DNA from 2 places in the Filifactor alocis ATCC 35896 genome. Region 1 is predicted to be linked to the other one. Evidence: predicted binding sites of a transcription regulator. Region 1 holds the regulator's gene; the other holds the start of a gene.
What was found. Region 1 encodes LexA, which represses DNA repair genes until DNA is damaged. Its sites were predicted from a motif close to AGAACANNTGTTCT; they were not measured.
Positions count from the first base shown of each region.

Region 2: recA (recombinase RecA) is a predicted target of LexA. The motif match lies at 11,506-11,519, and genes of this name have one in related genera.

Region 1 is NC_016630.1:607,976-624,000, reverse strand. It holds gene tnpA (IS200/IS605 family transposase) at 1-120, shown strand, start outside; gene gltS (sodium/glutamate symporter) at 603-1,823, shown strand; gene HMPREF0389_RS09170 (cation transporter) at 2,047-2,256, shown strand; gene HMPREF0389_RS02740 (heavy metal translocating P-type ATPase) at 2,269-4,473, shown strand; gene HMPREF0389_RS02735 (metal-sensitive transcriptional regulator) at 4,470-4,838, shown strand; gene hrcA (heat-inducible transcriptional repressor HrcA) at 5,069-6,112, shown strand; gene grpE (nucleotide exchange factor GrpE) at 6,156-6,737, shown strand; gene dnaK (molecular chaperone DnaK) at 6,776-8,611, shown strand; gene dnaJ (molecular chaperone DnaJ) at 8,694-9,824, shown strand; gene HMPREF0389_RS02710 (MATE family efflux transporter) at 9,990-11,363, shown strand; gene lexA (transcriptional repressor LexA) at 11,527-12,150, opposite strand; gene HMPREF0389_RS02700 (LysM peptidoglycan-binding domain-containing protein) at 12,308-12,664, shown strand; RNA gene rnpB (RNase P RNA component class A) at 12,741-13,079, shown strand; gene HMPREF0389_RS02695 (DEAD/DEAH box helicase) at 13,497-15,116, shown strand; gene ung (uracil-DNA glycosylase) at 15,137-15,811, shown strand; gene HMPREF0389_RS02685 (bifunctional folylpolyglutamate synthase/dihydrofolate synthase) at 15,932-16,025, opposite strand, start outside.
Region 2 is NC_016630.1:311,237-327,261, forward strand. It holds gene glmM (phosphoglucosamine mutase) at 1-240, opposite strand, end outside; gene HMPREF0389_RS01325 (CdaR family protein) at 300-1,496, opposite strand; gene cdaA (diadenylate cyclase CdaA) at 1,496-2,326, opposite strand; gene HMPREF0389_RS01335 (chromate transporter) at 2,425-2,949, opposite strand; gene HMPREF0389_RS01340 (chromate transporter) at 2,955-3,503, opposite strand; gene HMPREF0389_RS01345 (tetratricopeptide repeat protein) at 3,525-4,646, opposite strand; gene HMPREF0389_RS09105 (C40 family peptidase) at 4,753-6,099, opposite strand; gene HMPREF0389_RS01355 (RsmE family RNA methyltransferase) at 6,243-6,986, opposite strand; gene prmA (50S ribosomal protein L11 methyltransferase) at 6,988-7,929, opposite strand; gene HMPREF0389_RS01365 (peptidylprolyl isomerase) at 7,974-8,492, opposite strand; gene HMPREF0389_RS01370 (HU family DNA-binding protein) at 8,705-8,986, opposite strand; gene HMPREF0389_RS01375 (SAM-dependent methyltransferase) at 9,328-10,302, opposite strand; gene recA (recombinase RecA) at 10,320-11,456, opposite strand; gene asnS (asparagine--tRNA ligase) at 11,770-13,161, opposite strand; gene HMPREF0389_RS01390 (hypothetical protein) at 13,180-13,428, opposite strand; gene HMPREF0389_RS01395 (GAF domain-containing SpoIIE family protein phosphatase) at 13,456-14,775, opposite strand; gene HMPREF0389_RS01400 (TatD family hydrolase) at 14,799-15,563, opposite strand; gene metG (methionine--tRNA ligase) at 15,563-16,025, opposite strand, start outside.

The DNA of each region.
Region 1 (16,025 bases):
ACCGTAGGTAAAAATACAAAAGCAATACAGGAATATATATCAAATCAATTGAAAGTAGATAGAGAAAGTGATCAATTAAGTATATTTGATCCGAGAGACCCGTTTACGGGTAGCAAATAAAAAATGCATGGCTGGCAGGCCAATAAAAAGCACACGTGTGTGCTGCCAGTTAAGATAGGGCTATGCCCGAAAATGAAAAACCACCGGCTATGCCGGTGGATATTTATTTTGTCCTATAATTCTTATTAAATAAAGATTTCATTAGATTAAAAAATTGTATTTTAAACGCTTTTTATCAAGAGAATAAAAACATAACCATTCAACTATTGTTAATAATTTTTGGCTGTAACAAATATGTGGCAAACCTTGTTGGATGTTTGAAACATAATTATTTGTTAGAATCATATTTCGTTTTTTGTATTACTCTTATCATTTCTGATCAAAATGTAAAAAATAAAGTTTCTTGAGGTTGATTGTATTGTTTTTGGGTATATACAGAACACGTTCATAGTAAATGTTTAATGTAAGAATTCCGTAAGATTAAGAAGCAACTGGCAATTAATTATTTATTATGGAGATAAATTATTAGGAGGAGTAATATAATGGTAATTGAGATGAACATGGTAAAAACCCTAATGGTTTCCATTTTGATGTTATTATTAGGGAAGTTTTTGAGAAAAAAAATAAGCTTTTTGGTCAAATATTCTATTCCGGAAGCTGTGGTAGGTGGATTGTTGTTTGCAGTATTTACACTGATTATGAAACAAACCGGAATAGCGGAATTTACATTTGATAAAACATTGGAATCTTATTTTATGAATGTATTTTTTACTGCGAGTGGTTTTGAAGCGGGTGCGGCTCTTCTTAAAAAATCCGGGAAGAAAGTTCTCATTTTCGTTGGGCTTGCAGCAGCCACAGCATTTTTGCAAAATGTGATTGCTGTCGGATTATCTCCATTGGTTGGATTAAATGCGCAGTTAGGTTTTATGACAGGTTCCATTCCTATGACAGGAGGACATGGAAATGCTGCAGCATATGCTCCGATTGTTGAAAAAGCGGGAGTGGAAGGAGCTGTAGCAATTGCAATTGCGGCAGCTACGTTTGGTTTGGTTGCAGGTTCTTTGATTGGTGGACCGGTAGGGAACTTTTTGATTAAAAAATATGATTTATATTCAGATACACCTGCGGAAGTTTCTGATGATTTAAATGCTTTGGCACTTGAAACAACGTCACGTCCAAAAGAGTTAAATCCCAATACATTTATGTTGGCAAATATCCTAATTTTCATTGCATTGGGACTTGGAGCATACATTATGGATTTATTTAAAATATTACTTCCAAATGTAACACTGCCAATTCATGTAATGGGAATGTTGGGTGGTGCTATTATTAGAAATGCATATGATGCAATTACAGGGGACACCAATGCTACTCCTTTGGAAGAAATTGATATGATTGGTAATGTTTCGCTTAGTATCTTTGTTTCAATGGCAATTATGACAATGCAACTTTGGACTTTAATTGATTTAGCAGGACCGTTGTTGATACTTCTATTGGCACAATGTGTATTTATCATTTTATTCGCATTTATTACATTCAAAATGATGGGTGCAGATTATGATGCTGCTATTATGGTATCAGGCCATATTGGATTTAGTATGGGAGCTGTTCCGGTATCGGTAGCAAACATGAAAGCAATTTGTGACAGATATCGTTTTTCAAAAATCGCATTTTTTATTGTTCCGGTTGTAGGAGGATTATTCAGTAACTTTACCAATGCAGCTATTATTACAGGCTTTATGAACTTTTTAGGAATTCATTAGAGTGTGGAGAGATACAAGAGGAATCAGGAGGTTAATCTTGATTCCTTTTTTGTGGTATGAAAAATAATTCTTTTGAAATCAGGTATATTTTTCGTGCTTTGTGGAATGCTTAATTATAGAGGTAGATTTTTATAACTGATGTGATATAATTGATATTGATAATAAATAGTGCTATTGTCGGTTTAGATCGGTATGTTTGATAGATGAGAGAGGAGAATTGATTATGAAGAAAGTAATTAATGTAGTAGGGATGAGTTGCGGACATTGTGTAAAGGCAGTACATGATGCATTATCCAATAAGGTGGGTGTTTCTTCTGTAGAAGTAGATTTGGAAAAAAATATTGCAGAAGTGGATTTTGATGAAACAAAGGTGACTTTGAAAGAATTAAAAAATGAAATTGAGGAATTAGGATTTGGTGTGACAGATAAGTAAGGGTGATGCTGTATGAAGGAACAAAAAATAGAGTATGATATTATCGGAATGCATTGTGCAGCTTGTTCTGCAAGGATAGAAAATAGACTTTCTAAAGAGGAAGGAATTATTGATGTTGCTGTAAACCTTGCTTTAGAGACAGGTAGTGTATCGTACGATTCTGAAAGAATTTCCCCTGATAGGATTGTTGATATTGTAGACAAAATGGGATTTCAGTTAATTGTAAAACAGGAAGATACAGTTTCAATTGATGGATTGAGAGAAGAGGAATATGCGAAACAAAAAAGATTATTTTTGTGTTCTCTTATTTTAACACTTCCTCTGTTTTGGACAATGGTGACTCATTTTTCGTTCAGTTCTTCTTGGTGGATTCCAAAGATTCTTTTGAATCCTAAAATTCAGTGGGTATTGGCAACGCCTGTGCAATTCTTTGTAGGTTGGCAATTCTATAAGGGTGCGTATGCTTCACTAAAAAGTAGAAATGCAAATATGGATGTGTTGGTTTCACTTGGGACATCAGCTGCATATTTTTATAGTGTGTATCTGACTATTTTGAATTGGAACAGTTCCTCACACATTCATCTATATTTTGAAACGAGTGCAATGTTGATTACACTGATATTGTTAGGAAAGTTGTTGGAGCAAAATGCAAAGGGAAAAACGTCATCAGCTATCAAAAAATTGATAGGATTACAATCTAAGACAGCTGTTGTAGAACGCGATGGAAAAGAAGAAACAATTCCTATTTCTGATGTTGTTGTGGGAGATATTCTCCATGTGAAACCGGGAGAAAAAATTCCGGTTGACGCAATCGTTATTTATGGGAATTCAGCTGTCGATGAATCTATGATTAACGGGGAACCCATTCCCAATGATAAAGAAGTTGGTGATTTTGTAATCGGTTCTACTGTAAATAAGAGCGGATTCTTAAAAATTAAAGCAAAGAAAATCGGTAAGGATACGATGTTGTCTCAAATTATCGAAACAGTAAAAAAAGCACAGTCATCAAAAGCGCCCATCCAAAGAATTGCTGATAAGATAGCGGGAATATTTGTTCCTGTTGTGATGACGATTGCCGCTATCACTTTTGTTGCTTGGTATGTATGGATAGATCAAGGTAATTTTTCAAGAGCATTGGAAAATATGATTTCTGTTTTGGTAATTGCTTGTCCGTGCTCCTTAGGTTTGGCAACTCCAACTGCCATTATGGCAGGCTCCGGCCGTGCAGCAGAATATGGAGTTTTGTTCAAGGGTGGAGAGTATTTGGAAAATGCTTATCGTACAAATACGATTGTGTTGGATAAAACAGGTACAATTACCGAGGGAAAACCTGCGTTATCAACTGTTGTAATAAAAAATATTTCAGAAGAATCTTTCTATCAATATGTCTATTCGTTAGAAAAATGTTCTGAACATCCTTTGGCACAGGCAGTTGTAGAAGGCTTTGAAAAGTCGAAAAAATTAGATGTGATACCTTTAGATGATTTTGAAAACTTGTCCGGATATGGTGTAGGAGGACATGTTTTTGGAAATGAAATATGGGTTGGAAACAGAAAATTGATGTTATCTAAAAAAATTCACTTTGAAGAAGAGGACGAAATATTACAATTGGAAGAAACAGGAAAAACGTTAGTATTTGTTGCGATAAATGGAGAATTATCCGGATATATGGCGATATCAGATACCCTAAAAGAGAGTTCTAAGAGTTCGATAGAACAATTAAAAAAATTGGGAATAGATGTTATTATGATGACAGGAGATCATATTACTGCTGCGCGTGAAGTAGCATCTAAAGTAGGAATAGATACTGTTATTGCAGATGTTTTACCGGAAGAAAAAGCAGATGAGATTGGAAAATTGCAAAAACAAGGAAAAATAGTTTCTATGGTAGGAGACGGAATTAATGATTCTCCTGCTTTGGCTACGGCGGATGTGAGCATGGCAATTGGAACAGGTACAGATATTGCAATGGAAACAGCGGATATCACGCTGATGAGAGGAGATCTGGAATCTGTTTACGATGCGTTGCTTTTGAGTAAGCATACTATGAGAATTATCAAACAAAATCTTTTTTGGGCATTGTGTTATAACAGTATTGGGATTCCGTTGGCAGCATCAGGATGTCTGTTGCCATGGATAGCCGGAGCGGCAATGGCATGCAGTTCTGTTTCTGTAGTAACAAATTCATTGAGATTGCAAAGGATAAAATTGTCATGAAAAAAGGGATAGGTAATAAGATAAAAGAAAATACAGATAATAGTATGACTTGTGAAAATTTTGAAGAAGAATGTATGACTTGTGATACGATATCGAAAGAAGATTCATTGGAAAATAAAAATTTGATTCATCGCCTTCATAGAATAGAAGGTCAAATTCGTGGAATTCAAAAAATGATTCAGGAAGATCGAGATTGTGTAGATATCATTACACAGGTTTCTGCATCTCTTTCGGCTTTGGAAAATGTAAGTTTGATTATTTTAGAGAAGCATATCAAAGGATATCTTCAGAATATGAAAACAAATCCTGAGGAAGAAGAATCAATTGATATTTTGGTAGAAGTCATTAAGCGAATTTTGAAATAATGATGGAATTGGAATTTGTTTTGAGGAATCAAGCAGATTCCAATTTATATTTTTAAAAGAGTTTATGGGAAATTTGTAATTTTTCAAAAAAATAATATGGAATTGTTGACAAATAAACAGAAAGTGGGTAATATATAGTCATGAGTTAGCACTCAACAACAAAGAGTGCTAATAAAATAAAAAATTTGAATAAAAGATGCAGACAGCATTGGGCAAGAAGGGAGGATGAGATGAAAAATAATTTAACTGATCGAAAGTTGAGGATTTTAGAGTTTATTATTCAAGAATATATTCATACTGCAGAACCGATTGGTTCGAGAACAATCTCTAAGAATCAAGGTTTGAATGTCAGTGCAGCAACAATCCGAAACGAGATGTCTGATTTGGAAGAGTTAGGATTATTGGTTCAGCCTCATACCTCGGCAGGAAGAATTCCTTCTGAAAAAGCATATGAGATTTATGTGAAAAATATGATGGGTTCTAACTTCTTGAAAGAGTATGATAAACAGATGATTCAATCTAAGTTGGGAAAAAATATTGATAAAATCAGTACTTTATTGCAAGAATCTTTAGATTTGATTAGTGAACTGACGAATTATACATCAATCGGAATTTTAGAAACACAGAACAGAAAAAGAGTTTTGAAGAATATATCGCTTGTTCCGATTGATAGTAGAAGAATTGTGATTGTAACGGTACTGGACGATGGCGAAGTAAGAAACGATACCATGATTTTACATCAGATAATAGATACTGAATCTTTAAGGTTGATATCAGATGCAATTAATGAAAGCTTGGTAGGAAAATGCTATGAAGATATCAGCGAAAGTTTATTTCCTTATATTAAATCAAAAATCAGTGAATATACAGTTGCTTTGGATGATATCTTCTCTTTCTTAGAGGAAAAAATCCATCATCCAAATGATTCTTTCCAATTGGTATTTCATGGAATGACAAATATTTTTAATCATCCTGAATTTAATGATATCAGTAGAGCAAGGTCTTTTTTTACAATGATGAAAGAAGAGGACCTTCTGAAAAAAGTATTAGATATCAGAGGAATTGAAAAAGATAACATTAATATTGTAATCGGAGATGACAGAATGGATTCGGTTATGAGAGACTGTTCTATTATTACCGCAAATTATATTAAGGATGGTGTTCCTATCGGAAAAGTGGGAATTATCGGTCCAAAGAGAATGGATTATCAGAGAGCCTATTCTGTAATGAGTTATTTACAAAAGCAAATTAACAGGTTATTAAATGATTCTTGACATAGATAGAGTTTTTTAATAATTGGAATGAGGAGGAGAAGGTTTGTCAAAAGATGAAAAAGAAATGATATTAGAAAAACAAGAAGAGCTGAAAGAGAAAGCGGAAGATGTAGAAGGTAAAGTGGAGGAAGGTGTATCACCTGAAATAGAAACACCAGAAGGTGTGGATAATTCCTTTATGCAAAGACTGGAAGAGAAGAAGAAGGAAGAAGAGTTACATCTTCAAGAGTTGACAGATTCTGTCAAAAGAATTCAAGCAGAATTCATTAATTACAAAAGGAGAACAGAGCAAGAAAAAGAGATGTTGTCATCTTTGGCAAATGAAAGAATTATTTTGGATTTGCTTCCTGTTTTGGATAATTTTCAAAGAGGGTTGGATGCTATCGAAGAAAAAGAAGGTTCTCTTTATGAGGGAATGGAATTGATTTATAAGCAGTTGCTTTCTACTCTGAAAAAAAACGGAGTACAAGAGATTGACACAACAATAGACTTTGATCCTAATTTTCATCATGCTGTAATGCAAGAAGACGGAGAAGAAAGCGGTAAGATTTTAGAAGTTTTCCAAAAGGGATACTTGCTGAAAGAAAAAGTAATTAGACCTGCAATGGTTAAAGTTTCGAATTAAAAATTAATATACAGAAAAAGAAAAAGGAGAGATTTATTATGGGTAAAACAATAGGAATAGATTTAGGTACTACAAACTCTTGTGTTGCAGTTTTGGAAGGTGGAGAACCGGTTGTTATTGCGAATAGAGAAGGATTAAGAACAACACCTTCTGTAGTTGCCTTTTCAAAAGAAGGGGAAAGAATTGTAGGAGAACCGGCAAAAAGACAAGCTGTAACAAATCCTGACAGAACTATTAGTTCTATTAAGAGGGAAATGGGAACGTCATTTAAGGTAACAATAGACGGAAAAGACTATACACCACAAGATATTTCTGCTATTATTCTTCAAAAATTAAAATCTGATGCAGAAAGTTATTTGGGTGAAACTGTAACAAGTGCAGTTATTACTGTACCTGCATACTTTACCGATGCACAAAGACAAGCAACAAAAGATGCCGGAAAAATTGCAGGATTAGATGTAAAAAGAATCATTAATGAGCCGACAGCCGCATCCATTGCCTATGGATTTGAAAAAGACAATATTGAAGAAAAAATTCTTGTATTTGACTTAGGTGGGGGAACCTTTGATGTATCTGTTCTTGAGATTGCAGACGGTACATTCGAAGTATTAGCGACAAGTGGAAACAACCATTTGGGTGGAGATGACTTTGACAATGTTTTGGTTGACTATATGGCAAAAGAATTCTTATCGCAAGAAGGAGTAGATTTGAAAGCTGATAAGATGAGTTTACAACGTTTGAAAGATGCTGCAGAGAAAGCAAAAAAAGAATTGTCCTCCACATTGAGTACAAACATTAACTTGCCGTTTATCACAGCAACAGCAACAGGACCAAAACACTTTAATATGGATTTGAGTAGAGCAAAATTTGAAGAATTGACAAAACATTTGGTAAATCAAACAATTGAACCTACAAAGAAAGCAATGGAAGATGCAAAATTATCTCCAAGTGATATCAATAAAGTTATTTTGGTAGGAGGTTCTACCAGAATTCCGGCAGTACAAGAAGAAATTAAAAAATTCTTAGGAAAAGAACCACACAAAGGAATTAACCCTGATGAATGCGTTGCGCTTGGGGCGGCGGTACAAGGTGGAGTATTGACAGGAGAAGTAAACGATATCTTATTGTTGGATGTTACACCACTTTCATTAGGAATTGAGACTTTAGGTGGAGTGTTTACAAAAATTATTGAAAGAAACACAACTATTCCAGCTAAAAAATCACAAGTCTTTTCAACAGCGGCAGACAACCAACCTGCGGTAGATATCCATGTATTACAAGGGGAACGTTCCATGGTAGCAGACAATATTACATTGGGGAGATTCCAATTATCTGATATTCCACCGGCACCGAGAGGAGTTCCGCAAATTGAAGTAACATTTGATATTGATGCGAACGGTATCGTAAATGTTAGAGCCAAAGATTTAGGGACAGGAAAAGAGCAAAATATTACAATTACTTCTTCTTCCAATTTATCCAGTGAAGAAATTGAAAAGAAAGTAAAAGAAGCGGAAATGCACGCAGAAGAAGATAAGAAGAAAAAAGAAAAAATGGAAGCTTTAAATCAAGCTGAGTCTACTATTTATCAGACTGAAAAAACGTTGAACGAAGTGGGAGACAAAGTTTCTGAACAGGAAAAAACAGAAGTGAAGAATGCATTAGAAGAATTGAAAAAAGTAAAAGACAATGAAAATTCAACTTCTGAAGAAATCAGAAAAGCAATTGATGAAGTAATGAATAAATTCCATACTATTTCTCAAAAAATGTATGAAGAAGCACAAAAAGCTGAAGCGCAACAAGATGTGCCACAGCAAGAACAGCCTCAAGATGACAATGTAGTAGATGCTGATTACGAAGAAGTAGATAAAAAATAAGAAAATTGATTATTGCATAGACAAAGTAAGTAGCTTGTGTTTTCATAGGCTACTTCTTCCGTCATCATAGAGAGGTGAAAATATGGAGAAAAGAGATTATTATGAGGTTCTTGGAATCAGCAGAAGCGCCACAGAACAAGAAATAAAAAAAGCATATCGAAAAAAAGCAATGGAATATCATCCGGACAGAAATCCCGATAATAAAGAGGCGGAAGAAAAATTCAAAGAAGTAAATGAAGCTTATGAAGTGCTGTCTGATGCAGAAAAACGAAAGACTTACGATCAGTTTGGGCATGCGGGATTTGATCCTCGTTCAGGATTTTCCGGGGGTTTCGAGGGAGCGGATTTTTCAGATTTGGGAGATATCTTTGGAAGTATGTTTGGCGATATGTTTGGCGGGGGAATGCGTCAGAGAAGAAACGGACCCAAACGCGGGGCAGATTTGCGCTATGCAGTAAATGTTACATTTGAAGAAGCAGCTTTTGGAACAGATAAGGAAGTGACGATTCGTCGTGAAGAAGAGTGTGATGTTTGTCATGGAACCGGAGCAAAGCCAGGAACACATAGCAAAACATGTCCAACTTGTCACGGAAGCGGTCAAGTGAGTCAGCAAGTCAAGACTCCGTTCGGAGTTATGATGCAGACAGTAACTTGTTCAAGTTGTCACGGAGAAGGTGAAATTATTGAAGAACGATGTTCAAAATGTGGGGGAAGAAAAACAATTCCCGGAAAAAAGACAGTGTCAGTCAAAGTTCCTGCCGGAATTGAAGATGGAACGATGCTTAGAATGAGCGGTCAAGGACAACCTGGAGAAAAAGGGGGACCACGAGGAGATTTGCTTGTGCAAATAAGAGTACAGCCACATTCCGTTTTTGAAAGAGATGGCAATACTGTTTGGATGGAGTTGCCGATTTCGTTCACACAGGCAGCTTTGGGAGACGAAATTGAAGTTCCGACCTTAGATGGAAAAGTAAAATATAAGATTCCGGAAGGCACACAAACAGGAACTATATTTAGATTAAAAGGGAAAGGAATCCCTTATATGAGACATGGTGGACGTGGAGATCAAAAAGTTCGTGTGAAAGTAGAAGTTCCACGAAAATTAACAGAAAAACAAAAAGAGTTGTTGCGCGCGTATGCTCAAGAATGTGGCGACTATGTTACGGAAGAATCAAAAGGATTTTGGGGAAAAATTAAAGATGCATTAGATTAAATTAAATTAAATTAAATTAAATTAAATTAAATACTCTCCTTTTCATTAGAAATATCATCTAATGAAAAGGAGATATCTTTTTTAAAAAACAGTAGTTTCTAAACTTACATCACCATGTGAAAGTATGATATAATTACCCGTATACATATGAAAGGAGATAACAAGATGAAAAGTTTCGGTTTATTTAATCAAACCTTAGAAGAAAGAAGAGACATGATATTAAACGGAAAATTGATGAACACACTGCTGTTTTTATCAGTACCGACTCTTGTTATGTGCCTTATTCAGTCTCTGATTCCGATTATTGACAGTTTATTTTTAAATAGAACATCGGGATATGTAGTTGCAGCATCTGTAGGATTTGTTGTTCCTATTATTAATATTTTGAACGGGATGTCTATGGGATTGGGTGTTTCCGGAATGGCAATGATTGGGAGTGCAAACGGATCCGGAAATAAAGAACTCGTTCGAAAAATAGCTACACAACTTATGGTAGTTGGATTTTTGGCAGGAATTGTAATGGCTCCGTTTTGTTTTGTGAGTGGATTGATTGCTACAAGATTTATCAATTCTGAGATAGCTGGAGATGTATTTATCTATTTGGGACTATACTCTTTTGTAATGCCATTTCTTTTTTTGACAGCGATTTTTAACTCTATCAAAAATGGGATTGGACAGCCGGAAGCAACTTTGTACAGAATGATTTTTTTGTTAGTCGGAAAAGTAGTATTTAACACAATATATTTATATGTGTTGCATTTAGGAACAATTGGTTCTGTATTGGGTTCTTTATCTTCGTATTTTTGTATCAGTGTTTGGATGTATTATGACTTGTTCATCAAAGACTCCGATTTGAAACTTTCATTAAAAGATTTTCATTTTGACAAAGAAATTATAGAAGAGACATTTCGATTGGGAGTTCCTGCTATGATTAATCATATGACTGTAAATGTGGGATTTGTTTTGATTAATATGGAAGTTCAAAAATACGGTGGAAACATTATGAATGCTCAAACCATTGCAATTAATCTAAGCACAATTTGTTTCTTGATTCCATCCTCCCTCAGTACTACTGTAACAACAATGGTGAGTATGAATATAGGGGTAGGAAGAAGTGAACGAGCAAAAAATACTTTCTACAGAGCTTCTATTGTTGCGATTATTATTTCGTTTATCATTATAGTTGTATTCTTTCCGTTTGCAAAACCACTGGTGTTACTTTTTCATACGAGTGAATCTATGCTCGGAATTACGATAGATGCTGTCAAAATTTACACAGTAGCAATCATAGGATTTTCCTTATACATGATAGCTCAAGGCGCTTTCATCGGATTGGGGAAAACAAAAATTCCTGTGTTTACCGGAGTACTTCGTATATGGTTGTTAAGATATTTGTTTATACTGGCATTTGAGAACAGTATGGGTGTTTATTCTGTGTTTTGGGGAAATGTTTTTTCAAACACAGTTGCGGGTTTGATTTGTTTCGTTATAGCATTAAAAGTTCCTTGGGAAAGCTCAGTAAAATTAGTTCATTCTTAAGGACAGAAAAAATTAAAAAATAAGTTTTAGTAAAAAAAAAGAGTAACTGTTGTTTTGGTGTAACTTATAAAAACAGCAATTACTCTTCTTTTGTATTATAAGAAATAAACAAAGTGCTAATGACTTTTTTAAAAAATTATTTTTAAAGAAAGGCAAGAAAGTATCAGTCAAATTTTCGAATTAGCATTTTCAACTTACCGAGTATTTTGATATTATCTGAAAAAATGGGGGAATATTTTTCGTTTTCCGGTTTGAGGCAGATTCTATTTTTTTCATAAAAAAATCTTTTGATGGTAGTATATTCTCCATCAATTAAGGCAACTACGATATCTCCGTTTGATGCAGTTTGGCACTGTTCAATCAAGACGATATCATTGTTATAAATTCCCGCATTAATCATACTATCGCCTTCTACTCTAAGAAGAAAATGTTCTTTTGAATTAATCCAGTGTTCTGAAATGGGAATGTAGTCATCGACATTTTCAACTGCCAAAATAGGAGTGCCGGCAGTTACCTTTCCGATAATAGGAATATCTACTGTATTTTTTTTGGCGAATCCCATTCTTTCAATCGGATCAATTACTTCAAGAGCTCTTGTTTTTACAGAATCTTTTCGGATGTATCCTTTATCTTTAAGCTGGTTTAAACAAGCGTACGCAGTGGATGTGGATTTGAATCCTACAGATTTGCAAATTTCTCTAACAGAAGGGGGATATCCTTTTTCGTTTACAGTGTTGGCGATGTATTGTAATGTAGATTTTTCTTTTTCATTTAAGTCTGAAAACATAAACATTCCTCCTATAATCAAATTAATTTATAAATTGATTATAGCAGGAAATTTTAAAAAAATCAAAACATTTGTTCTAAAAATTATTGACAAGAAACATTTGTTCTGATACTATTTATTTAACAAATAGAACAAATGTTTTTTAGGAGGTACACTCATGAATAGATATCCAACAGCATTAAAAGAAAAAAAGAATCTCACGGAAGATAAGAAGAAACAGATAAGAAAGAAGAGGAGAACACGAAATTTCAAACTTGTATTGATGACTTGTGTTTGGATTTTATTTTCGGCAAGTATCGTTTTTTCTATGAATAATGATTTTTTGCCAAAGCAATCTGAGAAAACTCTTACTTTTATGGTGACTGAAGGAGATTCATTGTGGAGTATCGGAAAACAATACTGTCCGGAATATATGGATATTCGTAAGTATATTCATGAAATTATGAAATTGAATGACATGCAAGATACCACTCTATATGTGAATGAAACTATTATTATTCCAATCAAAGAGTAGAGATCCTTGATATAGGGAACAAATTTTTGATAGATTTCGTTGCAGAAAGATAGGTAGTATGTTATATTATATTACAAAGGTAAACTATGCAGTCGCATACGGTTTGTATGAGGAAAGTCCGAGCTCCACAGGGCAAGAATGCCGGATAACGTCCGGTAGAGGCAACTCTAAGGATAGTGCAACAGAGAGATACCGCCAGTAAAAGCTGGTAAGGGTGGAAAGGCGAGGTAAGAGCTCACCGGCAATTTGGTGACAAGTTGGCCATGTAAACCCCATTCGGAGCAAGACCAAGTAGAGGCATGAAAGAGGGCTGCCCGTCCTTCCTCGGTGGTAGGTTGCTGGATTTTGCCGGTAACGGCAGAACGAGATAGATGACTGCACACGACAGAACTCGGCTTATCGGTTTGCCTTTGTTTATTATGAAATAACTTTTTACAATTTGGTGAATTTTAAAATCTTCTAATTGTATAGAATTAGAAGATTTTTTAGTGAATATATTTTTTTAATAGAAGCGCTATTGAAAAATAAGATATCTGATAGAGATGATTAATGAGATATGTAAGTTATTCAACGTGTATAAAAGAAATGCATAGTGAGTTGTATCAACATGTGTATCTGATTGCTTAGCACAATCAAGCGGAAATTACTAAGCAAAGACAAGTTTTAACATCTATGGTGTGGTAACCGATGAAATAACATGTATGTTTCTAAAAGATGAAGTAGAATTCCGGATTTTTTCTGAATGGAAAATAAGCAAGTTAATAAAGTTTATAGAATAAAAAGATATTTCATAAAGGGAAAATAAGTGTGATAGAAAAAAGAAAGGAATGAAATGAAGAAATTTACAGAATTTAATATTTCAAAAGAGATTCAAATGGCATTGGAGCAGTTAGGTTTTGAGGAAGCAACTATCATTCAAGAACTGGCGATTCCCATTGCGACAGAAGGGAAAGATTTGATTGGTCAATCTCAAACCGGTACGGGAAAAACGTTTGCTTTCGGAATCCCTATATTAGACAACATATTACAAAATAATAATCATCAGATTCAAGCGTTGGTTATTTGTCCGACGAGAGAGTTGGCAGTCCAAGTTTCTAACGAATTTGATAAATTAACGGCTTTTACTAAAATCAGAAATATTGCTGTCTATGGTGGAGAATATATTGATAAGCAGATAAAAGGATTGAAAAAGAAAGTTCAGATTGTTATCGGAACACCGGGAAGAATATTGGATCACATTGAGAGAAAAACAATAAAGCTGGATCATGTGCGCTTTGTGGTACTGGATGAAGCTGACGAGATGTTGGATATGGGATTCATAGAAGATATTGAAAATATTTTGAGAGAAACAAGTGAAGAACGACAAACGATGTTGTTTTCAGCTACTATGCCTGCAGAGATACTGTCTCTTTCAAAAAAATATTTAAAGAATCCGGAAATGATTCGAGTAAAAAATAAGACAATGACAGTGGATCAAATTGAACAAATTTATATGAAAGTGAAGAATGCAGATAAATCGGAAGTTTTGAGTCGTATTTTGCAACTAGAGAGCTCTAAAAAGGCTATTATTTTTTGTAATACAAAAAAAATGGTGGATGAGTTGGTTGTGGATATGCAAAACAGAGGTTATGCAGTAGAAGCGTTGCATGGTGATTTGAAACAACAAAAAAGAGATATGGTATTGAACCGATTTCGAGAAGGGCAAATCAGTATGTTGATTGCAACAGATGTTGCAGCGAGGGGATTGGATATTCGTGATGTTGATTTGGTAATCAATTATGATTTGCCGATTGAAGAAGAACAGTATGTGCACAGAATCGGTCGTACAGGTCGTGCCGGTGCAAGCGGAAAATCTTACAGTTTTGCATATGGTAGAGATATAGAACGATTGAGAAGGATTGAAAAGTATGCAAAATGTAAGATTAAAGAAGAATCGATTCCTCGTTATGACAAAGTAAAGGAAAAAATTATTCATCAATACATTGAAGGAATTCGAAGTCAAAAAAACAGTGGTGATTTGGATTTTTATTTTAATTTAGTTTCAGAAATGAAACAATCCGGTGTGAATTTGGAAGCTTTTTTGGCAATTATGATGAAAAATACTTTGAATCTTCAAAACAAGGAAAAGATAGATTATCGTGCTTATGAGAGAGATAGGATTAGGGCAATAACCGGACAGAAAAAGGAGAAGAAATCAAAAAAATATTCCAAAGAAAGAGGCATGGTCCGTTTTGAATTGAACATCGGTAGGGTAGATAGAGTAGGGCCTGCAGATATCGTATCTTCTGTTGCAAACCGATGCAAAATTCCGGGAAAGAATATCGGTGCGATTGACATTTTGTCTGATGTAAGTTATTTTGATATCAAGGAAGAATATGCAAAGATAGCAGAAAAACATTTGAAACAAGTAAAAATCAGAGGGAAAAAAGTGACTGCGAAACAAATGAAGTAAATATTTGGAGGAATGTTATTTTGGTTAATTTCGGAAATAAGTGGGACTCTCTGTTGAAAGAGGAGTTTCAAGAAGAGTATTATCAAAAGTTGAGAACATTTTTAATAACAGAGTATAGAACGAAGACGATTTATCCGGATATGTATCATATTTTCGAGGCGATGAAAGCAACTGATTATGATGATGTGAAGGTGGTTATTTTGGGACAGGACCCATACCATGAGCCAAATCAGGCACATGGTATGGCATTTTCTGTGCAACCGGGAGTTCGCATTCCACCGTCACTGTTCAATATTTATAAGGAACTTTCCAGTCAGTTGGGACTTACCATACCGAATCATGGTTATCTGATGAAGTGGGCAAAACAAGGAGTACTTCTCTTAAATGCGGTGCTTACTGTGGAGCGTGGAAAAGCAAATTCACATAAAAACATGGGATGGGAACAATTTACTGACAGAGTGATTCAGTTAGTGAATGCAAAAGAAAAGCCGGTCGTTTTTTTGCTTTGGGGTTCGAATGCGATTGCAAAAGCAAAGATGATTGATACAAAGAAACATCTGGTATTAACTTCACCTCACCCGAGTCCGCTTTCTGCATATCGCGGTTTTTTTGGAAATGGACATTTCCTCACAACGAATGAATTTTTGAAACAAAAATATAGTCAAGTGATTGACTGGCAAATAGATGATATATAAGAGAGCAATGAAAAAACTTCTTAGTAGCAGTTTCTACTAAGAAGTTTTTTGTAAAAAAGATGTTATCTCAGTTTGATAAAAAATTATTTCAATTCACTGCCTGAACTCGAAAGCTTACGATTAATTTTTGTGCTTTGTCATAGATAAGCTTTTTATTTTACGAATTAAAATAGGGCGAATATCATGAGATAGGTACAGGGAACCGCATATGACA
Region 2 (16,025 bases), 300 kb from region 1:
AATCCCCACGTCAATTACGTTCGCACCCACACTCATGGCTCCCGCCGAAATAGCAGAAGACAATAAATCTTTTGAAATTCTGGTATCCGTCCCAATAATCACTTTAATATTTTCATCTGTGCAATGTCCGTTTTTTTTAAACACATAAGCTCCGGCAGCACCGACTCTATATCCAATTTCTGCTGTAAGCTCCTTACCTACAACCCCTCTTATTCCATCTGTTCCAAAGTATTTTCTCATGAAATATAATCTCCACTTCTAAATTTTTAATCTTAAATCTACACCTATATTCTGATATGCTAATTACCTAAAAATATTTCATTTACATTTACTTTGTATGAGTCTATCGGAAGTCTTGTTACCAACTGAAATGATACCTTTTTAGTCACATTGTCCGTGTTATTTTTATCCAAAACAATAGTTACATTACTTTTATCGATTTCAGAATCCAACTCTTTACTGTACAACACTGTTGCTATGATAGACTCTTTCAAAATATTTTTTACTTTTTCTATTTCTTCCGATGAAAAATTTTTAAATATAATCTCGGAAACATCATATTTTATCTCTTTTTGTAATATATTTTCATCTATGCGAGTAATTTTTACGCTACTAGGTTCCATAGATAAACCATCAACATTATTTAGCTCTATTTGATTTCCTATACAAGCTAAAATATTATTACAAGGAATCTGCTTTGTATATACTTCTGTTAGCATATCAAGCGATTTGGTATCCCCTGTAAGCAATATTGTATTTGGTTCCGTCGAATAAGCGCTTAAACGAAGTTTCTCACCATTATAAGAAACTATATTAGGAACAACATCTACCTCTTTAGAGTAATTAAACGATACCTTTACAAAAACATACTTATCACTTAGATGCACTGTATTCATTCTCTTGCCATTTTTATCAACTGCATATAACTCCAATTTTTCACTAAAATTTTCTTTTCTGTTGTCTAATTTAACAGTTGCTATAATTTTTTCTACTTTTTTTAACTCTGAACTGGCACCTTCTACATAAGTAGATGTGATATTGTTCTCTATAGAATAGACTCTTTCGGCTGTTGTTGATTCATCAATAACGTCTATCTCAATAGTCCTGCTTTGCACAGCTATAGTATCCAACTTTACTACAAATTCTTTCGGAATAAACTCATAATGAATTTTTGCAGGAAGTTCTGTTTTTAACATAACAGTATTTTCCCCAATCTTAGGATTGGAAATAATTCCGGTTACACCAATTCCATTAGAGATTTGATTTGTAATATCACTGGACTTTCCTTTCATTTGTATTCTAACAGTTTGAACATCATCTATCGGAACAAATTCCATGTTGTTATTAGAATTTTCATATATAAAGGAAATATCGTTTATGGTAATATCTCTCGTAATAATAGGATCCACGACACCCATTACATAAATCCATAAGATAAAAGAAGAAAAAAGAACAATCAACTTGACTTTTGCATTTTTTTTATAAAAGTTCTTCATCATTTTTGTTCTCCTCTTTTCTTTAAAAAACTATACTTCGGTTGCTCTTCCTCCAAACCTTTCTTTAACAAAGATTTCAAAGTATCTTCTTTCAAATCCTTATATAACTTTCCATTTTGAGCAATGGAAATATGTCCTGTTTCTTCTGAAACTACTAAAGAAATACAATCTGACCGTTCGCTAATCCCAAGTGCTGCCCGATGTCTCGTACCCAATTCTTGGTTTAAAAATTTATTTTCTGTCAATGGAAGAAAGCATCCCGCAGCAGCAATTTTATTTTTTCTCACTACAACAGCACCGTCATGTAAAGGCGTGTTAGGAATAAAAATATTAATTAAAAGTTGTCTTGTCAACTCCCCATCAATCTTAGTCCCTGTTTGAATAATTTCATTAATTCCCGTCTTTCTTTCTAAAATAATCAACGCTCCTATTTTTTGTCTTGATAATGACATCATTCCCTCCACCAATTCTAAAATAAAATTGTCATTATTCGTGTAGGAATTCGTAATACTGGTAGAAAGAAATTTTGTCTGTCCTAAATACTCTAATATTCTACGTAGCTCAGGTTGAAAAACAATTAATAGCGCAAACATTCCCGCTTGAATGGTATGAGTTAGCAACCAAGATAACAATTGTAACTCTAACACTTCTGCAATTCTTGTTATCGCCAGTAGTACTAAAATACCTTTCATTAATTGCTCTGCTCTTGTTTCTTTTATTAAAAGATATAAATTATAAAAAATATACGATACAATTAAAATATCAACAATATCTTTTAATTGCATATTAATTAAAACATCTTTTATTTCCCACAAAAAAATCAACTCCATCTACGCATTATTTTGAGAATACATCTACAAATATCTTATCTTACTTTTTATAAAAAAACAATAATTTCTATTGTAAAAACAATGCTAATAAAGTATTTTTATCCTCTAAATAATATACCTATAACAGCAGAACATATAATTATAAAAATTGGATTTATTTTCTTATAGTATGACAATAAACAAGAAACCAAAAATATAATACCACTTTTCCAATCAACAAAATTATTTCTATTCATCAACATAATGGAGGAAGCAAAAATAAATCCAACAACAATAGGTCTCAAAAATGTAAATACAGACTCCATATAGATATTATCTTTAAATTTTATAATAAATTTGCATAAAATAATGGTAGTAATAAAAGAAGGTAGGACTACCCCAAAGGTAGCAGATACTGCTCCTAAAATTCCTTTATGATTCAAAATTCCAATATACGTTGCACTATTAATAGATATTGGTCCCGGAGTAATCTGCGAAATTGCTAAAATATCAGTAAACTCAGATGGTGTAATCCAATTCGAATTTTCTACAACCTCATGATAAATCATAGAAAGCATTGCATATCCTCCACCAAAACTAAACAATCCTATCTTAAAAAAAGTAAAAAACAAGATAAATAACATTGACTTTACTTCCCTTCCGATTTTCTACAAGATACCAATCCTGCTAAAATTCCAAATAAAATCAATAAAATAGGAGTTATTTTTAATACACAAATCAGAAAAATAACTATAACGATAAATGGTATTGTGGAATACTGTAATTTAGATGTTTGATAAATTTTTATTGCAGAAGAAAAAATCAATGCTACTACAGCAGGTTTAACTCCCATCATAGCAGAGTTAACATAAATATTATCTTTTATTTTTACAAAAAAAGTAGCAATGATACTAATAATACAAAAAGAAGGCAATACACAACCTAATACGGCCATGATAGCTCCTATCATACCACTTGTTTGATATCCTACAAAAACAGATGTGTTAACAGCGATAGGTCCGGGAGTTGTTTGTGCAACAGATAGAATATCTATAAATTCTTCTTCTAAAATCCATCGTTTTCTATTTACAATCTCATCTTGGATAATAGGAATCATCGCATATCCTCCACCGATAGTTGCCATTCCAATTTTAAAAAAACTAAAAAAAATTTCCAAATACAATTTCAAATCCTTCACCGACCACCATCTCACATAACACTAAATTAATTTCTTTAAAGCTCTCCAAACAGATAGAGCAATCTCATCTTTATCATCTAAATCCAATGCCTGTTTTATATATTTTTCAGATAATCCAAGCTCGTTCATATTCATATACACCATAGATAGATTACATAATAATACTGCAGAATCCGGTGATAAATCCAACGCTGCTAAATATAGTTCCTCCGCTTGTTCAAAATCATTCATCATGGCAAAACAAAGAGCCAATTCAGAAATCAATTCAACCTCTGTATTACATAAGTCAAAAGCGTGTGAATAATGCTCTATTGCCTTTTTATACTCTCCCTTAATTCTATAACCATATCCCAAAAGGAAAAATCTTTTATACTTCTCTTCATTTCGAAAAGGGTGGAATTTATACAAATCCCTAATAGCCAAATCTATATTTCCTTCCTCTATTAATTTTTCAATTATACTCAAGGAGTTAATATTTTTAATATTATTTATTTGGATATCAATATCTTCCAAAATATCCATATTATCTTCCGATATATATTTTTTTGCAATTTCAAAGCTATTTTTTGCATCTTCCAAGCAATTATCATTCAAGAAAAAAAAGCCTAACTGATATTGAGCCATAGCAAATCGAGGATTGTGTTTTACAATCAATTTAAATACCCGCTTACTTTCATAATAAAAGTTTTCTTTTTCCTCCGGATTATTCGTTCTATCAATCATTCCTTTACAAAGATTTGCATAATTAAACAGTACATCCAGTTCGGTACTATAAAAGTGTATAATACATGATAATATGATAATGGCATTCCTATACTCACCTTTGTTATATTCTGTATTGGCATAACTAGAAAAAAAAGCAGTCGGATTCGATATATACTTTTGAATAATCTTAAAATATAAATTATTGTACTTAAAATCCTTATCTATCCCCATCACATATCCCATAGATTTTAATGCTTCACCAATAGATATTCCTTCTTTCTTTTTTAAAATCATTTCTTCCAAATAATCGGTAAAAATAGGAACCTGTATCTCATTATCATAAATAAAATCATCACAATCTCTAAAATATTCCTTCGGCAACTCTAAAAATCTTAATTTTTCAATATTTTTTCTTAAATGTATATCTATACAACTCATATATTCCCTTTCTTTAATTCAATTATACATAAAAAATATTACTAAAAGAAGACCTCAAAATTTAAAAAAACAAAATATCAACACTGACATTTTGCTTTTTTAAATTCTATCGGTAACGTTTTGCACCATAGTATCTTTCAGAATAATATTTAGAATCCAACTCATTAATCACAACTTTCTTCTGTCCCGAAGAAGCATGAATAAACTTTCCATCCCCAATATATATTCCGACATGCGTAACCTTGCTTGGCTTTATTGTTACTCTTTTTTTCTTTTCTTTATCAAAATTTGTATCTTCTAAATCATGTGAAACTACTGTTTCAATACTTTCCTGAACAACTACAGCACCGTCGATAGGATCATCAACCTCTGTTTCTAACTTACTTAAACTTCTTGTATCAAAAAAAACTAAATCTCCTGACTTCAGCTTATTTTTATCTACACTCTCGCCTTTTTCAGCTTGTAAGTAAGATGTCCGCGGAATAGAAATTCCAGATTTTTTAAATACGTATGAAGTAAATCCGGAACAGTCAAAAGTGGAAGGACCATTCGCACCATAAACATAAGGTTTCCCCAATTCCTCTACTGCATAGGACAGTAAGTCAGATTGATTAACAAATTTATCAAGCCCATTATCCGACACAAGTTTAGAATACTTCAATTTATCGAAGTCAGAAGTGTTTTTCGGAACTATCTCTTCTTTTTTGTTATCCTTTTTATTCTTTATTTTTTTAGTTTGTTCAACATTTTCTATATCTATCTCATAGCCATCAAACAAATCTATATTATCTTCCGATTTAGCAATTTCTAACGGTTTAGCAGACTTTATTATATTGGAATCATAATTCAAAACATACGACTCTGTCTGATTATTGTCAAGAATAGAAATCAGCTCTTCTTCAGTATGTTCTGTTTTGACTTCATTTTGCTTTATTTTAACAATCTCTTCCTTCTCTAATCTGGCAGATTTTAACTTTGTAGACATACCGTTTTTGATGACAGTCGGTTTCGCAATATCACTCTTCTTATCAACACTTACAACCGAATCATGAATATAAAAATACTGATGTTTTTTCTTGACTAAATAATATCCATTAAAATAATCATATACCGGCACCACTTCACCTTTATAAAAATTCATAGTTGTATCTTTCATAGGAAAGTTATGTTTAAAAGTTGCTTCTCCAAAAGATGTAACTTCATAGAGATCTACATATTCTTGAAATAAGTACCCCTCTTTATTTTTAACTTTTGCCTTTAACCATTTGTCCCCTTCTATGCTCACATCCAAACGAGCATTAGCTGATACTTCACATAACACAGTAGAAGTTGAATCTTTTTTAGCTCTGACATTTAGTGTATCGATATTGACAATTGCTTGATAATCCGCAAAAGAAATCATCGGACACATAATGACGGGAATCATTATGGATAATATACGTCTATAAAGCATTGTTGTTCTCCCCATCCCCAATAACTTGTACAAATACATGTATTCATTATATACGATATAAAAATTAATGTCTACTGTTTCATCCCATAAATTTCACTGTTTTACTTAAAAATAAAGGAGAATTAACACGATAGTATGCCTTCTTATAATTCTAACTCGTAATGTAACATCGACAAAACTGCTACACTGACAGTTTCAGTTCTCAATATTCTTTTTCCCAATGACAAGGACGGAATTCCTTCTGAAACCAATATGTCTTTTTCCTGCTCTGTAATTCCACCTTCAGGTCCAACAATAATTCCTATACTTACACCGTTTTGCAACACTTTTATTCGATTCAGCTGCTCTTTTAGATAACTTTTCAATGTTAAGTTGTGCTCTTCTTCATAAAAAAATAAATTTAAATCATTTTTCAATAATTCTGAGGACAACTCACTAAAATCTATAGCATTCTTTACACAACTGATTTTATTTCGTTTACACTGTTTTGATGCTTCTAAACAAATCTTATTCCAACGCTGTATCTTTTTATCATCTTTCTCTAACTTTGCTACCGACCTTTGAAAACGGACAGGAATAATTGTATCAACACCCAGCTCTGTTGATTTTTGAATTAAAAATTCCATTCTATGGCCTTTTGCGATACCTTGATAAAGAGTGACGAAAATATTTGATTTTGATTTCGGTAATTCTTTTTGAATATCAAAATAAATCCTTTTTGAATCAATTGCTGATATTTTTGCAATATACTCCCCTTGCACGGAATCAAATATCTCTACATAATCTCCTACAGAAAATCTTAAAACTTTAGTGATATGTTTAATTTCTTCTATATCGTCTAAAAAGGCATGTTCCTTAAAAGGATGATCAACATAAAAACGATCCATATTATTCTCCCTGTTTTGCTACTATAGCATTCCATTCTCCCTTTTGAAGAAGAGTAGTAATAACAAAGTTATGCTTTTTGAGTTCAAAAACCACTTCGCTCAATTTATCTGAAATAATTCCAGAAGCAATGAACATTCCATCTTTGTTCATAAATAAACGAACTGATTGAATCAACATGATAATCGCATCAGCCATAATATTGGCAACAACAATATCATACAACCCAATACTTTCATCAAGCAAATTTCCTTCTTTCACAACAATTTGTCCGGTTAAATGATTATATTCTATGTTTTCTTTTGCAACTTTAACGGCAACGGGATCTAAATCAATAGCTTCCACGATATTGGCACCTAATTTTTTTGCTACAATTGATAGAATTCCACTTCCGCAACCTATATCTAACAAATTGTCCTGATATTTAATATTCTTTTCAATCAATTCAATACACATAGAAGTTGTTTCATGTTCTCCAGTTCCAAACGCCATACCGGGATCCATATCGATTACAATCTCGCCCTCTGTTGGTGTATAATGTCTCCACACAGGATTAATCACTATTTTATCCGTGGCATGAAATGTTTGAAAATAATCTTTCCAACTTTCTTCCCAATCTTCTTGTTTAAGAGAATTTGTCGATATTTTGCCCTTTCCTATATTCAAATCAAATTTTTTCAACTCTAATATTCTAAACTGTAAGTTTTCTAATATTTCACTTAAATTGTCAGATTCAGAAACATAAGCTTTTATAATAACATCTGCTTTTTTCCCTGATTCTACTTCTTCATCAATATAATCCCAAAAAGGAAACTCTTCTTTAAAACTTTTCAAATCATGTGGATCTTGTATAGAAACACCAGAAATCCCAATCTCCAATAAAATTTCACAAATTGCATCCACAGCTTCATTAGACGTTACTATTTCTACTTCTGTCCATTTCATAACTACAAACCTCTCTTGAACCCGGTCCCATCAACCTTTGGAATCTAATATCTTTCCGGCTCCGGAAAATCAACTCCAAAGGTATTTACCGTAACCATTTCCATAACAACATCTTCTAACGGCTTATCACCAAATGATGTTTTTACTTTTTCTAAATCCATAATCAAATTCAATCCTTCTATAACTTTTCCAAATGCAGCATATTGTCCATCCAAATGAGGGCTGACTGATGTCATCAAAAAAAATTGTGACCCTGCGGAATTTGGATCCATAGTTCTTGCCATAGATAACACGCCTTCTGTATGTTTTAAATCATTTGTGAAACCATTAGCAGAAAATTCACCTCTGATAGAATATCCGGGACCTCCCATTCCTGTCCCTCTCGGATCCCCTCCTTGTATCATAAACCCCCTGATAATTCTATGAAATATTAAACCATCATAATATCCTTTTTTAATTAAACTAATAAAATTATTAACAGTGTTTGGTGCAATTTCAGGATATAGTTCTATCTTGATATTTCCCTTATTTTTAATTTTCATCTCAACAATTGGATTTGGCATAATCATTCTCTCCTTAATTTCAAAAATAGCAACTACATAATGATAAAAAAATACTACAAAGCAAAACAATATTGCATATTATAAAATTATGTATTATAAATTTTGTTCGTACTCAATCAATCTATTCTTGTTTTTATACTACTCACAAAAACACGTTGAAAAATATGTTCAACGTGTTTCCAAATAAAAGGTAAGTATTTTTATAAAAGTACTTATTTGTGGTTTACTTTTTCTTTCAATCCTTTTCCAGCTTTAAAAACAGGAGCTTTTGATGCAGGTATCTTAATAACTTCTTCTGGTGATCTAGGATTTCTTCCTTCTCTTTCCGCTCTTTCTCTGGTTTCAAAAGATCCAAAACCTACCAATTGTACTTTTTCGCCAGCAACCAAAGCGTCTTCAACACAGCTCATGAAAGCATTCAATGCTACTTCCATATCTTTCTTTGTCAAATTACACTTTTCAGCCATTTTTGTTACTAATTCTGCTTTATTCACAGTACTACCTCCTTAAAATTGAAAAAAATAATATAAAGCTAATTGATTTTCCATAAAACTATGGTTTTTGAAAACAAGTTACTACAAAAATATCCTAACGCATATATTACTCAAAATAACTGCTTACACTTTAACCTAGATGTCATAACACAGAGTCCTAAACAATCAATAACACACGCTCAAAGTTTCTCTTCTTTATTTTTACACTTGTTTTTCTTAATTCTATCAAAAAATATGATATAGTCAAGTATTTATCAGTATTTTTCTTGTTTTTATTAATTTTTAGCTCATTTCTAAATAAAAATTAGTTCTTTTTCTCTTAAATTACCATAATTTTTCAACTATGTGATAGATTTTAGCGTGAGGTTTCTATATAATAAATCAATAACGTCAAAAATATCAAAGAATCCCGTTTCCCTGCCATTTTGAGCACACAATAATATCAACAATAAAACATCGCCTAACTCTTCTATAAGATTATCAATATCTTTATTATCACTGGACAAGTTCAATTCATTGCTTTTACACGATAAATACTTTTCCAATGTGTTATAGCATCGATTTTTATCCCAAGCATACCCATACGCACTTTTTGCTACTCTTATCAAATCAACTAAATCATAAAAACTATAGTGTAATTTTTCTAATTGAACTGGAATATACAGACTTGTAAGATGATTGAATTTCCATTTTATTTGATCTAAGCGATATAAAGGGATCTTTACTTTTTTTTCTAAATTTGGAATAAGAGCTCCTTCTACAATCCATATTTCAAACTCATCGCCATATATCTCCATCAGTTTTAATTTGACTTCAGAAGCAATCCAACTATTATACACCTGTGTCAATATCAAACTTTTCCCTGTATCTATCTTGTTTTCATCAAAATCCATCGCATTTAACAAACAAAAACCATGTACCGGATCCAACTTCAAATATTGATAAATAGCATCAACAAAGCTCATAGAACCTATCACACGACATTCAATATTCTTTCGTTCCAATTCTTTTTCAATCATAGCTACTGTTGTTTCAGCAACGTATGGGTGCCCGGGAACACAATAAATAAGATCTTGTTTTTCAGCACAAAGAACAATAAACTCACAAATGGTCTCATATACCGTTTCAAATTTATCATAATCCGAATAAAATCTATCTAAAAATTCAAATTGTATTCCCTGCTCTAATAAAGCATCCACTACAGGATGTTCTTTTGTTCTACAGTATATTTTTTTACCTGATACAAGTTCTCTATATGCCCCTAAACTCAAATTGTCAATATTTCCCGGACCCAGTCCAATGATGGTTACAGACATATCTATCTCCTCTAAATTTATATGTTCAAATCCACAGTATCATCCAAATCGGAGAAATCATCCATATTTACCTTTGTTTCAGATAGTGCATCTTCTATTAAATCATTTTCAGAAACATGAGATTTCAACAGTGTTCTTCTGACTTGCCCTTCAATTTCTTCCATCATTTCTTGGTTGTCTAATAAAAATTGTTTTACATTTTCTCTTCCTTGCCCAATTTTCATATCATTATATGAATACCAAGAACCTGCTTTCTCTATAATTCCATATTGTGAAGCAATATCAACAATTTCTCCTGCCCTGGATATTCCTTCTCCATACATAATGTCAAATTCTGCTTGCCTAAATGGAGGCGCAACTTTATTTTTTACAACTTTTACTCTTGTTCTATTTCCAACAACCACATCGTTCTTCTTGATAGTATCAAATTTTCTGATATCCAACCTTAATGTAGAATAGAATTTTAAAGCTCTTCCACCCGTTGTTGTCTCGGGATTTCCAAACATAACTCCTATCTTTTCTCTTAGTTGATTGATAAAAATAATAACTGTCTTAAAACGATTTGTTGATGCTGTTAGTTTTCGTAACGCTTGAGACATCAATCTAGCTTGAAGACCAACATGAGAATCACCCATATCTCCCTCTATTTCAGACCTTGGAACTAATGCTGCAACAGAATCTATAACTAAAATATCAATCACCCCACTCTTTACTAATGATTCTGCTATTTCCAACGCCTGTTCCCCGTTATCCGGTTGGGAAATAATCAAATTGTCAATATCTACCCCTAACGCCTTTGCATATACCGGATCCATGGCATGTTCTGCATCAATAAAAGCAGCCAACCCTCCGGCTTTTTGAGCTTCTGCTACTGCATGAAGTGCAACTGTGGTCTTACCTGAAGATTCCGGACCATAAATTTCTATAATTCTACCTTTCGGAAGCCCGCCAACACCTATTGCTAAATCCAGTCCAAGAGAACCGGTTGAAATTGTCTCGATATTCATATCTATATTGTCACCAAGCATCATTACAGCACCTTTTCCAAAATCTCTTTCTATTTTAGAAATAGTCGCATCTAACACTTTTTTTCTTTCAGCACCGATTCGATCTACATTATCAACATTTTTACTTTTTTTATCTGAGCTTTTCATACCACACTCTCCTTCTTATGTACATAGATAATATACCACATCTTCACAAAAAACATTTGTTCTTGTATGTATTATATTCAAATTTTATTTCTTCGTCAAGTCTATATGATAATTTATATTCCGTTAAAGAAACTAACCTTTATTCACATATATGTTTGTCTTATCACCACATCCTTACCTGATTGAAAATTAAAAGTTTCTTATATCTAAAATTGGTTTCATAGATTGAATAAAAGCTTCATACTCATATTGATAAAGAAGAGCAACATATAACAACTATTATACCTTGCTCTTCTTTAATTATATAATTTGACTAAAACTCTGCTGTTCCAACTGTTCTTGGGAATGGAATCACATCTCTAATGTTACTCATTCCTGTCAGATACATAATCATTCTTTCAAATCCTAATCCATAACCTGCATGTTTCACACCGCCATATTTACGCAATTCCATGTACCACCAATAGTCATCTTCATTCAACCCGATATCTTTCATGCGTTCAGAAAGAACATTTAGTCTTTCTTCCCTTTGAGAACCTCCAATAATTTCTCCAATACCCGGAACTAATAAATCTGCCGCTGCTACTGTCTTATTATCATCATTTATTCTCATATAGAATGCTTTAATATCCTTTGGATAATCCGTAACAAAAAGAGGTTTCTTAAACACTTCTTCTGTTAAATAACGTTCGTGTTCTGTTTGCAAATCACTACCCCACTCTATCGGATATTCAAATTTCTTATCTGACTTTTGTAACAACTCAACTGCTTCTGTATAGGTAATTCTCTTAAAATCAGAAGATGCAACATGATTCAACCTATCTAATAATCCTTTATCTATAAAAGAATTAAAAAATTCCATTTCCTCAGGGGCATGCTCCAATACATAATCAATGATAAATTTTATCATTTCTTCGGCTAAATCCATATATCCATTTAAATCAGAAAAGGCAATTTCCGGCTCAATCATCCAAAATTCAGCAGCATGTCGTGCTGTATTTGAATTTTCCGAACGAAAAGTAGGCCCGAAGGTATATATATTTTTATATGCAAGAGCATAACACTCTCCTTCTAATTGACCGCTTACTGTCAAGTTTGTTGACTTTTTAAAAAAATCTTTTGTATAATCTATACTGTTGTCCGAATTTTTAGGAATATTGTTAAAATCAAAGGTTGTAACATGAAACATTTCACCCGCGCCTTCTGCATCAGAACCGGTGATAATAGGTGTATTTACATATACAAAATTCCTTTCTTGAAAAAATTTGTGTATCGCATATGCCGCTATAGATCGAACTCTAAATACTGCAGCATAAGTATTCCCTCTTGGTCTCAAGTGAGAAATTGTTCTTAAATATTCAAATGTATGTCTTTTTTTCTGCAGCGGAAACTCCGGTGAAGATTCAGCTTCCACAATAATCTCAGATGCCTTTATTTCAAAAGGCTGTTTCGCTCCGGGAGTTTCAACCAGTGTTCCTTTTACACTAATTGCAGTAGCAATACATAATTTAGAAATTTTTTTAAAATCAGTTAAATTTTCTTCATACACAACTTGAAGATTTTTGAAAAAAGTTCCGTCGTTCAACTCGATAAACCCGAAACTTTTGGACGAACGATTAGTTCTTATCCAACCCTCTACTACAATTTCTTTTCCTACATAATCTTTACTGTTACGAAACAAAGCTCTAATATCAATGCTTTTCATCAGATACACCTCCATCATTTATTCCAAATCCTCTTTTGTAATTGCCATAGAAGGATATTGTGCTAATATTGTTAAATCCATGTCTTCAGGGACAGTATATACCATATAACAATTTTCAGGATGCTTTACAATCAACTCTTGCATTTTTTCTTGTGCCAAATCACGATCGTAGGTAATTAGTACAACAGATACTACCCCAACTTTTTTTTCGTCTTCTTTTCTAACTCCACCGCATAAAACAACTTTCAACAACTCTTTTTTCTTCAAAATAATTCCCCACCTTCAATTTCTATTTTAACTGTCTTTTTGAATTGTTCCTAACTCCACCCCTATCAACATAGTATCATCTTGGAGAACGGTATCTGTATGTCTAATATATTCCAAAACATCTTCATATAACCTCTCTACAAAATTTTCATATCCTTTTCCTTTATTCTTTCTACAAAAATCAATAATTCCATCCGTACCATACTCAATTCCATCTATATTTGTAGCTTCTAAAATTCCGTCTGTATATAACAATAACATATCATACTCATCGGCTGAAATTTGGTTTTGAGTATACTGCACTGAAGAATCAATTCCTAACGGAAGACCTTTATTTTCCCCAATATAACTATACCAAAACATATCTTCATTCTGACTAAATAAAATAGGTTCTGTATGGCCTGCATTGGTAATATAGAGCATATTATCTTCAAAATTGATATAAACTGCCTGTGCTGTAATAAATAGATTCGCCTTATCCAACTCTTTCATCAATAATTGGTTCATTTGATTCATCAGATTTTTCGGCTCAACAACTCCCATAGAAACACAGGTTTTCAAAATACCTTTCATCATCGGAACAAAATAATTGGAAGATGCACCATGACCCATCACATCCGCAATAAAAACTAAAGCACTTCTATTTTCAAAGGGAATAATTTCACAATAATCTCCACCTAATCGTTTAGAAAGTTTTGGAAGATACTTCATTGTTTCACCATATTTATATAAATAGTTAATTCGTCCTCCATTTAAAAACAATAAATTATTTTCACTCATTACATTTTGTTGCATATCAAATGCTATTGCCATTTCCCTTTGTCTCATCTTAGACTCTAATATCTTTTTATTCAACTCTGTTCTTTCAATAGAGATACCAAGCAATAAACCAATCTCCTCTAAAAAACAAATGTTATCCCTCGATAAGAAAAAATTTTTTTTAAACAAAAAATAAATGAAGCCATCTATTCCTTGACTTGTTATAATCGGAAACACTGCTCTCTGTTGGTAGTTTTTTTCATCACTAAAAGTATATGAGTAAATCCCTTCCGAAACTGCATTCCATATAAAGTCCGAATAACTTTCTCTTGGCAAAGAAATAATATCATCCAAGTTTGATTCTATTCCTTCTCCGAAAGATGATTTATTTGTATAAGAATATACCAGCTGAACCTCTTTAGCATTTTCTTTAGGTATCATATTAATCGAAATTTTTTCACAAGGAATTACGCTGCGGACAGATTCCATTACCTCATTTTTTACATCATAGAAATTTTCCTTTTTTGTAATGAGTCGAATGATATTAAGAATTAAATTTGCATGATTTCTAACCTCAGATAATCCCATACTCATCTCCAATACATATCACTTTAAATGCCATAAAACATCCTTGCGTTATAATTAGTTCTATCCACTACTTCCGTAAAATCAATATTTTTTAACTCGGCAATTTTTTGAGCCACAAATCTAACTTTGGAAGGATCGTTTCTTTTGCCACGGAATGGTTCAGGTGTCAAATACGGACAATCAGTCTCTAACAACAAATGTTCCATAGGAATAAATTTTGCTACATCCAGTAAATGCTTCGCATTCTTAAAAGTAATTGCTCCCCCTAATGCTATAAAAGCCCCCATATTAACATACTTTTTTGCCATCTCTAAACTTTGAGAAAAACAATGAATCAAAAGTCTTGAAGACCGATTGTGTTGTTCAAGAATATCGTAGGTATCTTGCGCTGCATCTCTAGAATGAATCACGATTGGTAAATTACACTCATTTGCCAACTCTATTTGTCGTATAAACCATTTTTTTTGTAATTCTCTTGGAGAATTATCATAATAATAATCTAACCCTATTTCTCCAATAGCAACTACTTTATCGTGTGTGGACAACTCTCTTAATAAATCAATATCATCTTCTGTCATAGATTTCACTTCATGCGGATGAACGCCTACTGTAGCATATACAAAAGAATATTTTTCAGATAATTCAATAGAGTTTTTTGATGTTTGTAAATCAGCACCGATATTAACAACGTAATCAATATCATCTTCTGACAAAGAAGAAATCAGTTCTTCTCTATCTCCATCAAACCTTGAATCATCTAAGTGTACATGACTATCGAATAGCCCCATTATCTCACCTCTACTCCATCAATAATCCCTTCTGCAGAAATTGTAACCAATGATGTATCATCCTCTGTAGCTGCTGACAAAATCATTCCTTCTGATACAACACCTCTTAGTTTGACAGGTTTTAAATTCAAAACAACAACAAGTTTTTTACCAATCAAGTCTTCAGGCTTATAAAATTTTGCAATACCACTGACTATTTGTCGTTCTTCACTACCCACCTTTAATTTAAATACTAATAATTTATCTGCTTTTGGATGTTGTTCACACTCTAAAACTTTCGCTACCCTAAGTTCAATTTTATCAAAATCCTCAATCGTAATTTCATCTTTATGAGGTGTAGAAGTGCTTTCTTCTTTTTTATCCACAAATAGAAGTTCCATCTCTTGCAATTCTTTTTCGATATCTAATCGCGGGAATAAGTTTTCTCCCCTTTTTACCTTAGTCTCAAATGGATATCCACCA